Regions from separate parts of the Lysinibacillus sp. A1 genome, predicted to be linked through region 1. Evidence: a T-box and tRNA genes for the amino acid it is inferred to sense, from the RefSeq annotation. Region 1 holds a T-box; the other regions hold tRNA genes.
The links. A T-box is a leader RNA that pairs with one kind of tRNA and senses whether it is charged. The one in region 1 lies ahead of argS (arginine--tRNA ligase), so its partner is inferred to be a tRNA-Arg.
Positions count from the first base shown of each region.

Region 2: it has a tRNA-Arg gene. The T-box ahead of argS (arginine--tRNA ligase) is inferred to sense a tRNA for this amino acid. The anticodon was not compared.
Region 3: it has a tRNA-Arg gene. The T-box ahead of argS (arginine--tRNA ligase) is inferred to sense a tRNA for this amino acid. The anticodon was not compared.

Region 1 is NZ_JSZM01000020.1:74,265-78,558, reverse strand. It holds gene PI85_RS16555 (CynX/NimT family MFS transporter) at 1-574, opposite strand, end outside; gene argS (arginine--tRNA ligase) at 684-2,357, opposite strand; T-box leader at 2,403-2,622, opposite strand; gene PI85_RS16545 (FAD-dependent oxidoreductase) at 2,817-4,294, opposite strand, start outside.
Region 2 is NZ_JSZM01000015.1:34,963-39,256, forward strand. It holds gene yvcK (YvcK family protein) at 1-153, shown strand, start outside; gene whiA (DNA-binding protein WhiA) at 242-1,189, shown strand; gene PI85_RS13685 (HPr family phosphocarrier protein) at 1,303-1,560, shown strand; gene clpP (ATP-dependent Clp endopeptidase proteolytic subunit ClpP) at 1,612-2,205, opposite strand; tRNA gene PI85_RS13695 (tRNA-Arg) at 2,523-2,597, shown strand; gene PI85_RS13700 (basic amino acid ABC transporter substrate-binding protein) at 3,097-3,891, shown strand; gene PI85_RS13705 (amino acid ABC transporter permease) at 3,972-4,294, shown strand, end outside.
Region 3 is NZ_JSZM01000001.1:237,800-242,093, forward strand. It holds gene PI85_RS01070 (YqjF family protein) at 1-393, shown strand, start outside; gene PI85_RS01075 (hypothetical protein) at 422-1,090, opposite strand; gene PI85_RS01080 (SDR family NAD(P)-dependent oxidoreductase) at 1,162-1,908, opposite strand; tRNA gene PI85_RS01085 (tRNA-Arg) at 2,132-2,205, shown strand; gene PI85_RS01090 (hypothetical protein) at 2,581-3,195, shown strand; gene PI85_RS01095 (DUF4352 domain-containing protein) at 3,293-3,859, shown strand.

The DNA.
Region 1 (4,294 bases):
GTTCTTTCGGGATTGCCCAGCTCCATAGAATAAGGGCGACCATAGCCAGTAAGGCCCACAAGCCCAGTGCAACTGTCCACTGATTATCAAAATACTGATAAAAGCTCACTGTCAATGCTGCACTTAAAGTAGCACCAACGCCGATGCCAAATGAATAGATACCAATAACAATCGTAAAGCGCTGAGGGAATTTTTTCTTAATAAATGCATTTAATATAGGCCCAATCATCGCAATAGCCAAGCCTGCCGCAAAACTAGTGACAACTAATAAAAGATAGCTTTCTTGGAAAAAGCGTAGCCCATTTGCAAAGATGAGTATAACCATTAACAGCACGATTGCTAATTTTGTTCCAAGCTTACGCTGAAATGGTACAGCAATCGGAGCAAATAAACCCATGCAAAAAACTGGGATAGAGGTGAGAAAGCTCATACTCGTATTGGAAACCTGTAAGTTTGTCATGAGGACATTAAAGAGTGGCCCAATCCCCGTTACTGCGGGTCTCATATTAAGTGCTACAAAGAATATACTTATTACGACTAAAATTAGTGAAACGGTCCATTGTTTTTTATCCATTTGATTTAATCCTCTCTGCTGCCAGTCAATGGAAGAGTTTTCTTCTATTATTCTATCCTTTTACCATGTATTCTATAAATGGTCAATGCTTTGAATATGCGACCGTTCACTACATATTTTCTGGCGACTCAATGCCCAATAACGCTAATGACTCTTTTAACACTATCGCCACACAATGACAAAGCGCTAGACGAGAATCTTGCTGGGCATCATCAACTAATATTTTTTGATGGGCATAATATTTATTTAATAAACGTGCTAGTTGTAAAGCATATTTTGCGATAATGGATGGGTCTGCCTGATTAAAAGCGGTGTCCACCACCTTCGGAAATTGTTCCAATAATAAAATGATTGGCCAAGCCTGCTGCCCTAATGGAGCAAATGTCTTCATGTGAGAGGGTACATCGCCTTTTGCCAAGATAGAGCAAATACGAGCATAGGTATACTGTACATAAGGCCCTGTTTCCCCTTCAAAATTCATCATTTGCTCGATGGAGAATTCAATATCGTTTAAACGATGATATTTTAGGTCATTAAAGATAACCGCTCCAACTCCTACTTGCTGCGCTACTCGCTCTTTCTGCTGTAAATGAGGGTTTTTGTCTTCTATATTGCGCTTAGCTGTGGCAATCGCCTCGGCTAGCACATCCGCTAATAACACCACTTTACCTTTACGTGTGGACATTTTCTTACCATCTTTTAGCATCATCCCAAACGGTACATGCTGCAAATCTTCTGCCCACTTATACCCCATTTTTTCGATCACCTGAAATAATTGTTTAAAATGGAGCGTTTGTTCATTGCCAACTACGTAGAAAATTTTGTTCGGTTGATACTGTTGTTGTCGGTAAAAGGCAGCCGCTAAATCACGAGTTGCATAAAGCGTGGCGCCATCTGTTTTTGTTATTAAACAAGGAGGCATTCCCTCCATCTCTACTACAAAGGCACCCTCTGATTCCATTAGGAGTCCTTTGCTTTGTAGCTCTGTCACAACCTCTGTCATTTTATCATTGTAAAAGGCTTCTCCTGTATATTCATCAAAATTGATACCTAGCAGCTGATAAATAGCCTGAAATTCATCTAACGATACATCGCGGAACCATTGCCACAATGCTAACGCCTCTGAATCACCATCCTCTAATGCTTTAAATGCGGCGCGAGCCATTTCATTTAATGTAGGATCTTGTTCGGCCATCGTATGAAATTTAACATAGATCTTTAATAATTCCTCAATAGGAGATGCTGTAATGGCTTCCTTATCACCCCAATTTTGATAGGCAACGATAAGCTTGCCAAACTGGGTGCCCCAGTCCCCTAAATGATTAATACGAATAGCCTGGTAACCATTTTTCACTGCAATATTTGCCAAGGCATTGCCAATGACGGTTGAACGTAAATGCCCCATAGAGAACGGTTTAGCAATATTGGGCGATGAAAAGTCGAGGACGACACTCCCCATTTCGGTTTTATTCGTACCAAAATTTTGTTGTTCCTGCATAATAAGGCCCAACACTTGTTGCGTTACTTTTGCTTGATTTAAAAAGATGTTGACATAGCCACCAACAGATTGCACCTGATGGATCATCTCATTTTGCAATTGGTTCGCTATTTCCTCTGCAATTTGTTGAGGTGGCTTCTTCCATATTTTAGCCAAGGTGAAGCATGGAAATGCCACATCGCCAACTTCTAAACTTTTTGGTTTTTCTAGCAATTGTTCCACGTCTTGAGCTGTTAGCTGATGCTTTAAAATTTCAGCAATACTGTTTGCAATTTGTTTATTCATGTATATTCTCCTCCATTTTCAATAAAAAAAGCCCCCGCCTCTATAATTAGAGACGAGAGCATTGTAATCCCGTGGTACCACTCTAGTTGCCATTCATCATGACCACTTTCCATTGTTAACGAGGTGACGCCCCGCTATTCTCTACTAGTAGTTCGAGAATCTTCTCCAAAGTGCGCTTCATTCATGGTTTCTGTATTAGGCTCACACCATCCCTAACTCGCTTTCCAGTTGTCCCATCAATTACTCTCTTTATCATCGAATTTTTCTATGATTTTGACATATTTTACAGGAGTCTTTTCTAGACGTCAACATTTTTTGTATTAAATAATCATTGTCATCACTTCAGGGAATCTAGAATATCTTGCCTGGGCAGCAGCAACGTTGGCACTGATTGCATCCGCATTCACCTTCATGTTGTTACAGAAGGCATGCAAAAGATCCACATTAAAAAAACGCTCCTCATTTAGAGGAACGTTCTTTTTCTATATAATGAATGACATCTGCCATGATGGCATACATCTCTTTTAATTTCAGTTGCTTATTGTCCTTCACTTTTTTCGCTACTTTTTCAGTAACAATTTCTTTTTCAATTAAGCTTTCCCAGCTTGTTCCAGTCGATTCATCGATAAGTACATCTGACAAATATTGCGCCAGCTCATCTCGCGTAATAGCTTCATCACCCGTGCTATATACCTTATTAATGACAATCTCCAGCTTATCTTTCTTATCGGCTGTACTCTCTCCGCCGGCACGAATCATACTTTCTTTAAACATTTTAGCAAACTTAATTTTCGTTGCTTTACTGTCGACCTTTAAATCATTATCATAACCACCCACTACAAGTCCATAGTTAATTAACGATTGAATGGCTTCATCATACCATTCGCCTTGATAAGGATAGTCCACAGAAAATGAATCGATATAAGCACCTTGTTTATCCAATTGCTCTCTTAATGTAGCAATTAATTTTTTATCCTTGCTCATTTCTCTAAAAGTAACATCTTGTTGAAGAGCCAGTGCTGCCGCTGTCCCTGCCGCTTCCCCAGTCACCATACCAGTCGGAACAATACGGGCACTTCCTGCTGCTAAAGATGAATAACCTGCAGATCGTCCTACAACAAGTAAACCATCAATATCCTTTGGTACTAGAGATCGGAAAGGAATCGCATATTGCTTTGGTGCAGAAATGACATAGCCATAATCATGTGGTGTTTGAGCCTGCACATCTACCGGATAAGAGGCAATGCCAATGCTATCCCAATGATCGCGATTTTGCCAAATATCGGACATTGGTAATTGATATTCCGCCCTGATATGTCTAGTTTCTCGTACATAAAGCTCTTCTGGGAAACTGACGATTTCTGCTTTTTCAAATCCAGGGAAGTTTTCCTGTAAATATTTAAGTACATGCAATGTTTCTTTTTTACCTGCAGCAATGGCCGCCTGCTTCGAATGATCATTTAAGCCATCAATCCCGAAAATTTGTAAGGCATTAATAAAATATTCATCATCCACTCGCGCTAAATTTAACCCTCTTAATCTTGTACCTTCTTGTAAAGGTGTATATTCATCATGAAGCTTTGTAAAGCCCCACATAACGGTATGATTCAAGTTAGCCCCGCCAAATACATCTGATTTCGCCGCTTTCTTTACTTGATCCCAGTCCACATTTTTCAAATGAAGCATTAATGTTACAGCCATGCGCTTATCCTTTATCCCTATATCTTCACCACCAACGAAGAAAGGAACTTTAGACATTGTAGCAAAATCCGCATCCTGTGTAGCATCTATGAATGATTTTCCTTTAACGACATATGTACCGTATTCATTTTTTAGCTCAACAGACGTTAGTTGGTGTTGTTGAAGATTCGCTTTGACAACTTCCGTTTGCACCGACAATGTTAAATTTGGTTCCTCATCAATCAGCTTTTTAAATG
Region 2 (4,294 bases), on a different contig from region 1:
CCAGTGACATTTGATGTGGCAAAGCTTGAAAGTATGGGATTAGAGGTTATAAGGCGCGATATTGCTACAATTCGATCAGATGGTACGGTTCGACATAATGCTACGAATGTTGCAGAGTGGCTGGTAGATTATGCCGGTATTTATGATCGGTAAGAGAACCGATAATAGAAACATAAAGTGTTTATTGTATATGGTAAGATGAACATATACATAGAAATTATGATTGAAAGGGGGGCGTGATATGTCTTTTGCTTCTGAAACGAAAAAGGAGTTAACCCAAATAGAAGCGGACAATCATTGTATGAAAGCAGAAGTTTCTGCCCTAATTCGTATGAATGGTTCATTATCCTTTGCGAATAAACAACTAAGCTTGGACGTGCAAACTGAAAACGCTGCAATTGCAAGAAGACTATATACGATTATGAAAAAATTGTATCCGTACAATGTGGAATTACTAGTTCGTAAGAAAATGCGATTGAAAAAAAATAACGTATATATTTGCCGTGTAAGAGAAGGAGCGCGCGAGCTGTTAATTGATTTAGAAATCATCTCAGACGACTTTCAATTTAATCATACGATCTCAAGAAAGCTCATTAAAAAAAATGGTCAAAAAAGAGCCTATTTAAGAGGTGCATTTTTAGCAGGAGGCTCTGTCAATAACCCAGAAACGTCCGCCTACCATTTAGAAATTTATTCTTTATATAAAGAACATGGTGAGGCATTGATGGATTTAATGAATGAATTTGAACTCAATGCCAAAACAATTGAACGTAAAAAAGGCTTTGTTACTTATTTAAAGGAAGCCGAAAAAATTTCTGATTTCCTTAATATTGTAGGCGCCCATCAGGCAATGATGAAATTTGAGGACGTTCGGATATTGCGAGACATGCGCAATAGTGTCAATCGTATTGTGAACTGTGAAACAGCCAACCTAAACAAAACAATTGGAGCAGCATTACGGCAGGTAGAGAATATTCGATTTATTGAAAATTCTATTGGTCTTGACCAACTACCAGAAAAGCTTCGTGAAATTGCACGATTACGAGTAGAGTATCAAGATGTTACGTTAAAAGAACTTGGTGAAATGGTATCCAGTGGTACCGTCAGCAAATCAGGTGTCAACCATCGTTTAAGAAAAATAGACGAAATAGCAGATGCATTAAGACGCGGTGAAAAAATAGGTGGTTAAGTTTTCATACTTTTCAGGTATGAATGTCATGCGTAATCGCTTATTGTTCTTTTGCTAGTAAGTAAGGTAAGATAAAACTAATAGATGAACGGTAGTGAAGGGGAGTTTTGAGAATGATCGAGAGAAGAGTCCAGGTTAAATTAAAATTAGGACTACAAGCTAGACAAGCAGCACTATTTGTGCAAGAGGCCAATCGTTTCAGTGCGGATATCTTTCTAGAAAAAGATGAAAAAAAAGTGAATGCCAAATCGATAATGGGTGTCATGAGCTTAGCGGTGGCGAAAGGTACCGAAGTAACGTTAAGTAGTGAAGGCAATGATGCTGAGCAAGCGGTTACAGCATTAGCTACAATTATTGAAAATGAAGATTAACAAACAAATAAAAATGCCTCTCAGAGTAATTTTCTGGGAGGCTTTTTTGTATTATTTATTATCCGTACTACGGTGCATAATGTGATCGATTAAACCATATTCTTTTGCACGTTCAGCTGTCATGAAGTTATCACGATCTGTGTCTCTTGCAATGACTTCAAGTGGTTGACCAGTGCGCTCAGATAAAATGCCGTTTAATTTTTCACGTAAGAATAAAATACGTTTAGCAGCAATTTCAATTTCTGTCGCTTGACCTTGTGCGCCACCTAGTGGTTGGTGAATCATTACTTCCGCATTTGGTAATGCAAAACGTTTACCAGGTTCACCCGCAGCAAGTAAGAAAGCTCCCATTGATGCAGCCATACCAATACAAATCGTTTGAACTTTTGGCTTAATAATTTGCATTGTGTCATAAATAGCCATACCAGCCGTAATTGATCCACCTGGCGAATTAATGTAAAGAGAAATGTCTTTGTCTGGATCTTCTGCTTGTAGGAAAAGTAGCTGTGCGACAATTGAGTTCGCCACATTGTCATCAATAGCACTTCCTAAAAGGATAATGCGGTCTTTAAGTAGACGTGAATAAATGTCATATGCACGCTCACCACGGCTTGTTTGTTCAATAACTGTAGGAATTAAATTCATGTTAAATCCTCCTTCAAAAAACTAAATTCGATTACCTTTGCTGAAATCTACATTGTTTATTTCAGCTGTAACCTTATCATACACATTATAGTCAGGGAAGGTCAAATATTAACCCTGCTAAAGTGAAATTAATTAAAATAAAAAAAATAAATTCTTTTTGCATTCTATGGTTGAAATATATGTGATACGTTTGTATAATAGGTAAGGTTATAAGTTTGAAAGTACAGGACACTATTTTGCAGGTATGCTTCAAATGAGGATTATCTACATCATGCTTTTCGTAAGCCTAGGGTGAGTACTTTTTTTTTGTGTTTTTTGCCCTCGTGGTGTAATGGATAACACGTAAGATTCCGGTTCTTGCACTGGGGGTTCGATTCCCTCCGAGGGCGCCATTTTACTGAATATTGATATACTGTAATAGCTCAATCTCCTAATAAGTAGTTTAGCAGCCTGCTTAGTGGAGATAGAGAGGAAAAGTAATGGGAATACTGTCCTAGTTGGCATTATTCCCCTATTTATGCCTTTCAAACCTTCAAGAAAGCAACAACTCCAAATTATTTTTTAGTGAACATACTGTCCGTGAAGGCTAGTAATAGCCGAAAAAAAGAATCCTTTCTGAGGGGATTCTTTTTTTTTGTTTAAATTTATCGAAATTTGGCATTGCTTCTATTGTATATATATTAGTTTTAGGTTCGTTTTCTTGTTATTAATGCTTATTTTTTCTATTTAATTGGGTTTTCCATTAATTAATATGAAAAAATATTTAGTTTTATGCGAAAAGTTGTTGTGCAAATACTATAATGTTAATATAATTGACCTAATAGTCTAACATTTCCGAATTGCGAAAAATAATACGCAGGATGGAAAATTATCGAAATAGGGGGAAATGCAATGAAAAAAACAGCTTGGATGTTACTTATGGTTATAGCAGCGCTAACTTTAGCACTTGCAGGATGTGGCACAAAGGACAATGCCTCTTCTGGTAGCACACCTTCAGAAGGTGCGGATGGCAAGAAAGTATATAAAGTAGGTACAGAAGCAACATTTGCACCGTTTGAATCTGTTGACGATAAAGGGAAAATTGTGGGGATTGATGTCGATATTTTAAAAGCAATTGCTGATGAAATGGATTTCGAGGTAGAGTGGAATAATATTGGTTGGGAACCCGTTTTCCAAACAATTAAAAACGGTGAAACACATATTGGTGCTTCAGGGATTACAATTACAGATGAGCGCAAAGAATCATTTGATTTTACTGAGCCATACTATGAATCTCAATTATTAATTGTTGTGAAAGAAGATTCAAAGATTAAATCATTAGATGAATTAAAAGATAAAAAGGTGTCCGTACAAATTAATGCTACTGGCCATATGGCAGCTAAAAAGCTACAAGGTGAAGCAAGTACAAATATTATGGCTTTTGAAAGTCAGCCAATCGCAATTCAAGAAATGCTAAATGGTAATGTTGACGCAGCTATTGGAGACAATGCGGTAGTATACGAATATATTAAAGCGCATCCAGATCAAAAAATTAAAGTCATTCAAGATGACGCATTCGAAAAAGAATATTATGGCTTTATGGTTCAAAAGGGGAATAAAGAGCTATTAGATAAATTAAATGAAGGTCTGAAAAAGATTAAAGAAAACGGTAAATTAAAAGAAATTACAGGTACTGATTTCGAATAATAGGGTAATGCCACTCGCCAAGCAGTATGCTAGCGACTCATTTAATTGATGTGACTTTAAAGGGGAAATGGGGTTTTCGGATGGACATCTTTGACCTACGCTGGGACATTGTCTGGAACTACCGAGATATGTTTATACGAGGTATTGGCGTAACACTTATTTTGACACTTAGTGGTTATTTTGGCGGTATTCTTTTAGGACTATTTTTAGGACTAGGGAAATTATCAAGTAAAAAATGGATATATTGGCCATCAAAATTATATGTGGATTTATTCCGCGGAACACCAATGCTTGTTCAAATTTTATTAATACACTTAGCCGTTATTCCAACCATTTTTGGACATTCTTTAGGGTATATGGTTTCAGGGATTACAGCGCTTATTTTAAACTGTGCTGCCTACAA
Region 3 (4,294 bases), on a different contig from region 1:
GCATTAGTCAGCTTACCCTATCGATACTCAAAAATTGTAGGAAAGCAAAGGGATAATGACAACACCTATACGAGCTATTACAAAACATTGGATGAAAGATTGAGGGTGTCCTATACAATAGGGAACAACACTCAAACTAATTTTGACCAATGGCTTGTAGAACGTTACCATTCATGGGCAAAATGGAACGATACATTGTTTCGTATTGATATTCAACATACACCGTGGGAATTACAACAAGCTGAAATAAAGATTCAAAGCAATACGTTAGCTTCTTTTATGAAGGGAACCTTTCAGGGGACACGACCCATTGCACATTATGCAAAGGCGAAAGAGGCAAAAGTTTTTACTCCAGTGATTGAACAACGAAAAACAAGATCTATCCAAAAATAGACCTTGTTTTTTGTAAGGGAGAGATATTTTAAAAGAGATAACAAAATTGCATGACAATAGCGCCGGCAATCATATCTGACATGGCAAGTGCCTCAGCCTCAATTTCATCAAATATGTCCACGTCGGCTTGATAATCTTTTTGAATCATGGTCACGGCTTCATTCTTTGTTAAAGCCAAATGCATATAAAACATCTTTTGTACGGCCTCCATACTTAAATAAGGATTGATCGTATGCAAAAATTGTGCAATATCGTCAGCATTACGATACCAATCTCTCTCTTTTGCCTCAGCCCTCGCTGTATCTCCTTTAGTAGCAGCAGTCACTAACTGAGCTGCAATCACAAGATGCTCTTTAATTAAAGCTGCATATCGATCCGCTATAGAGTCACCATAAAAGGGACGGAGGCAATTCCCTAAATCGGTTGCATTTCGTAACAAACGCTGCTGTACAAAGGGTAAATCGGGCAAATTGAAAACGATGCTAATAATCGTCATCCGTGTCCAATTCACATGCTCCATCCACAGTAGCCGATTCATCGCCATATAATCCGCCTCAGCTTTACTAATACAGCGTCGATTATCAGCTGAACGTAAAAAATGACGAATCGGTGCTGTGTATTGCGTAGAGGGGGATTGATACAACTGGCTTAATGAAAAGCCATTTGAATAAGGGTACAAAACCTCACTCCTTTTCATTCTTTTTCCTACACTAGCATACTCCCAGGTAGCTCTATGTATGAAAACAAAGAAGGCAAGGAGATATAGCATCAATCCTCGTACATCATTTTCTTCGTCATCCCACCGTCAACCGTTATGTTAATACCCGTAACAAAATCATTCAACGGATTTGTTAAATAAAGACATGCTTGAGCAATATCCTCTGGCACACCCACTCTCCCTGACAAATGCTGCTCATGGTCAATCGGACGAAGCTCCTCATAATTGCCAGTCTCAATCCACCCAGGCGAAATACAATTCACAGTAATCTGATCAGGACCAAACGATCGTGCTAAAGCATGAGTCAATGCCACAATCCCACCTTTTGTAGCGGTATAGGCTTCAGTAAAAGGTTCAGACATTTCAGCTCGTGTAGAGGCTAGACATACAATCGAGCCACCTTTGGCATTGTGCCTCATCACTTTCGCAGCCTCCCTTGCACAGAAAAAGGCACTCGTTAAATTTGTTTGCAAGAGATCATTCCACTCCTCCCACGTAATATCATAAGGGGATGTATGATGAAACTTTCCAGCATTATTAATGAATATATGAATCGCCCCATATTGTTCGACCACTCGTCGCATCAATGAAACAATATCCTGTTCCTTCGCCACATCCGTATGAACAAAGATGACAGAGAAGCCCTGATCGACCAAATCCGTCTCTAATTGCTGACCTAATCCCTTATTGATATCAGCAATAACGACCTTCGCACCCTGTCGTGCATACGCTAGCACAATGCCCTTGCCTATTCCTTGTGCACCACCAGTCACAACTACAACAGCATCCTTAAACATCTACATACCTCCCATTGATTTCTAGCCAATATTTTAACAAAAATTTTCATGTTCAACCTATCGATAAGGCAAAAAAATGGTATAATCTATATGGCGACAACATATGATAAAACATAGATGAGGGAAACCTTGCCTACATAGTAAAATTAATGTTGACATTACGCCATATAATACATATAATAAGTATTGTCCTTCCTATGGAATACATAAGAAACGACATCATGTCTCAGTAGCTCAGCAGGATAGAGCAACGGCCTTCTAAGCCGTCGGTCGGGGGTTCGAATCCCTCCTGGGACGTCATACAAAGCCTTACAGCCACAACGGTTGTAAGGCTTTTTGTTTTAATTCAAATTGTTTAATTTATAAATGGTGCCCAAAGTGTGAACAAGGTGTCCGTGATATGTTTCATATAAATGCCATAGGTATTCATTGTTGTCCTAATTTTAACATCCCAAGTGAGTTTGAACTTTCAGGTGCTCACCTTCATAAGTAGCGGAATTCTAGGTAAATCGGTTTTTTTTCTTCTAACGCTCCCAACATTGATTTATTGAAGTTGGTCGATCATTGAAGGTATTTGTTATTGTGGATTTAAACAAATGTATAAATATGAAAATAGTATTAGAAATTCCTTCATTATCCATGTATATTTGTGAAGAAGGGAGATTGAAAAAAATGAAAAAAATTCTTATTATACCACTTACATTGCTACTAAGTATTTTGTTAATAGCTTGTAACCAGAGTGATGAAAGTGGTAAGAAAACAGATGGTGCTGATAAAGCATCCGAAGAGCCATTAAAAGTTGATAAAGGTCTTTTAAATGTTGAAGTCACAATACCAGCTACATTATACATGGGGCAAGACGTAGATACTATTATTTCTGAGGCAAAAAATAGTGGAATTAAGGACGTCATTAAGAATGATGATGGTTCTTTAACTTATAAAATGTCAAAATCCAAGCACAAAGAAATGATGAAGGATTTAAAAGAAAGAATTGTAAAAAGTGTAGAAGAACTTAAAACAAGCGAAGATTTTGCTTCTATAAATGATGTAGCTTATAACAAATCATTTTCTGAGTTTACACTCACAGTAAATAAAGAAAAGTATGAGGGTAGTTTCGATGCATTAGCGTCTTTTGGGCTAGCTTTAGCAGGTATGTACTATCAATTATTTAACGGTGCGGACGTAGAAGATTATAATGTCACAATAAATTTTAAAGATGAATCAAGTGGAAAAGTATTTGATACTATGGTTTATCCAGAGGCTTTAAATGAAAATGCCAACAAGTAAGTTGAAGAGCACCTAATGGGTGTTTATTCTATTTTAAACTTAAGAGTATAGTGAAATCTCACTATAATATGTATATTTATGTATAGGAGCGATTTAAATGAAAAGAACATTTATTTATCTATTTATGTTCTGTCTGTTTTTAGCTGGGTGTGGAAGTAATCCTACAAGTAACTCATTAGCAAATGAAACAAGTAAAGATAAAATAGACGAAAAGTTTGAAGAAGAATCAAAGGAAGAACAAAAAAATGAAGAATTCGAACTTAAACAAATTGGTGAAACTTTTAAATTAGAAGATTGGGAAGTTACTTTGGAGTCGTTTGAATTTAACAAGACTATTATAAGAGAATCGGTTTCAACTGAAGCTAATGAAGGAAACAAGTTTTTAATACTGAATTTTAACGTTATTAACAATGGAACAGAAGCTGATGAGTTAATGAAACCAAGGGATGGAGCGTCTATAAAAGCTGTTTTTAACGACAAATATGATTATGAAGTTTCTTTAACTTTAATGGATGGTGATTTACATCACGAAAATGTGCGCCCTTTATCAACTGCTAAAGGGTTTGTTGCTATCGAAATGCCGGATAATGTAGTGGGGGCTTCAGAAAGTATAAGTATCTTCATGGAGAAAGAAGAAGATAAAGTCCAAATAAATATACGATAATTTATTAAAGCATCCTTTAATTAAAAATAGGATGCTTTTTATTATCTCGAAAAGATGTGGGATAATGGCAACAATTAGAATAGCAATTCAATTCGGATACATCAGCTGTGGATAGGGCCAGGGTCATATTGCTAAATTTAGCAAAATTTGTTATACAAATGTAAGGAGGTTACTTTACAATAAAGATATATTATTTCTATTTATGGAATATTATAAGTAGTCAAGTATGGGAGAATTGATTTAGCTGAATAACGATAATGTTTTTAATTGGGGAAGTGCTGAGAATCCTACGATAGTTTTTTTAAATGGTTTAGGGAGTGTAGCACTAGCCTTTAAAAGAATGAGTAAGTATTTTAATGGGTGTTGTAAATCTGTTCGTGAGTATAAAGTAGGGCGTATATGCATAGCAAAAGGATTTATCTTTAACAACTACAA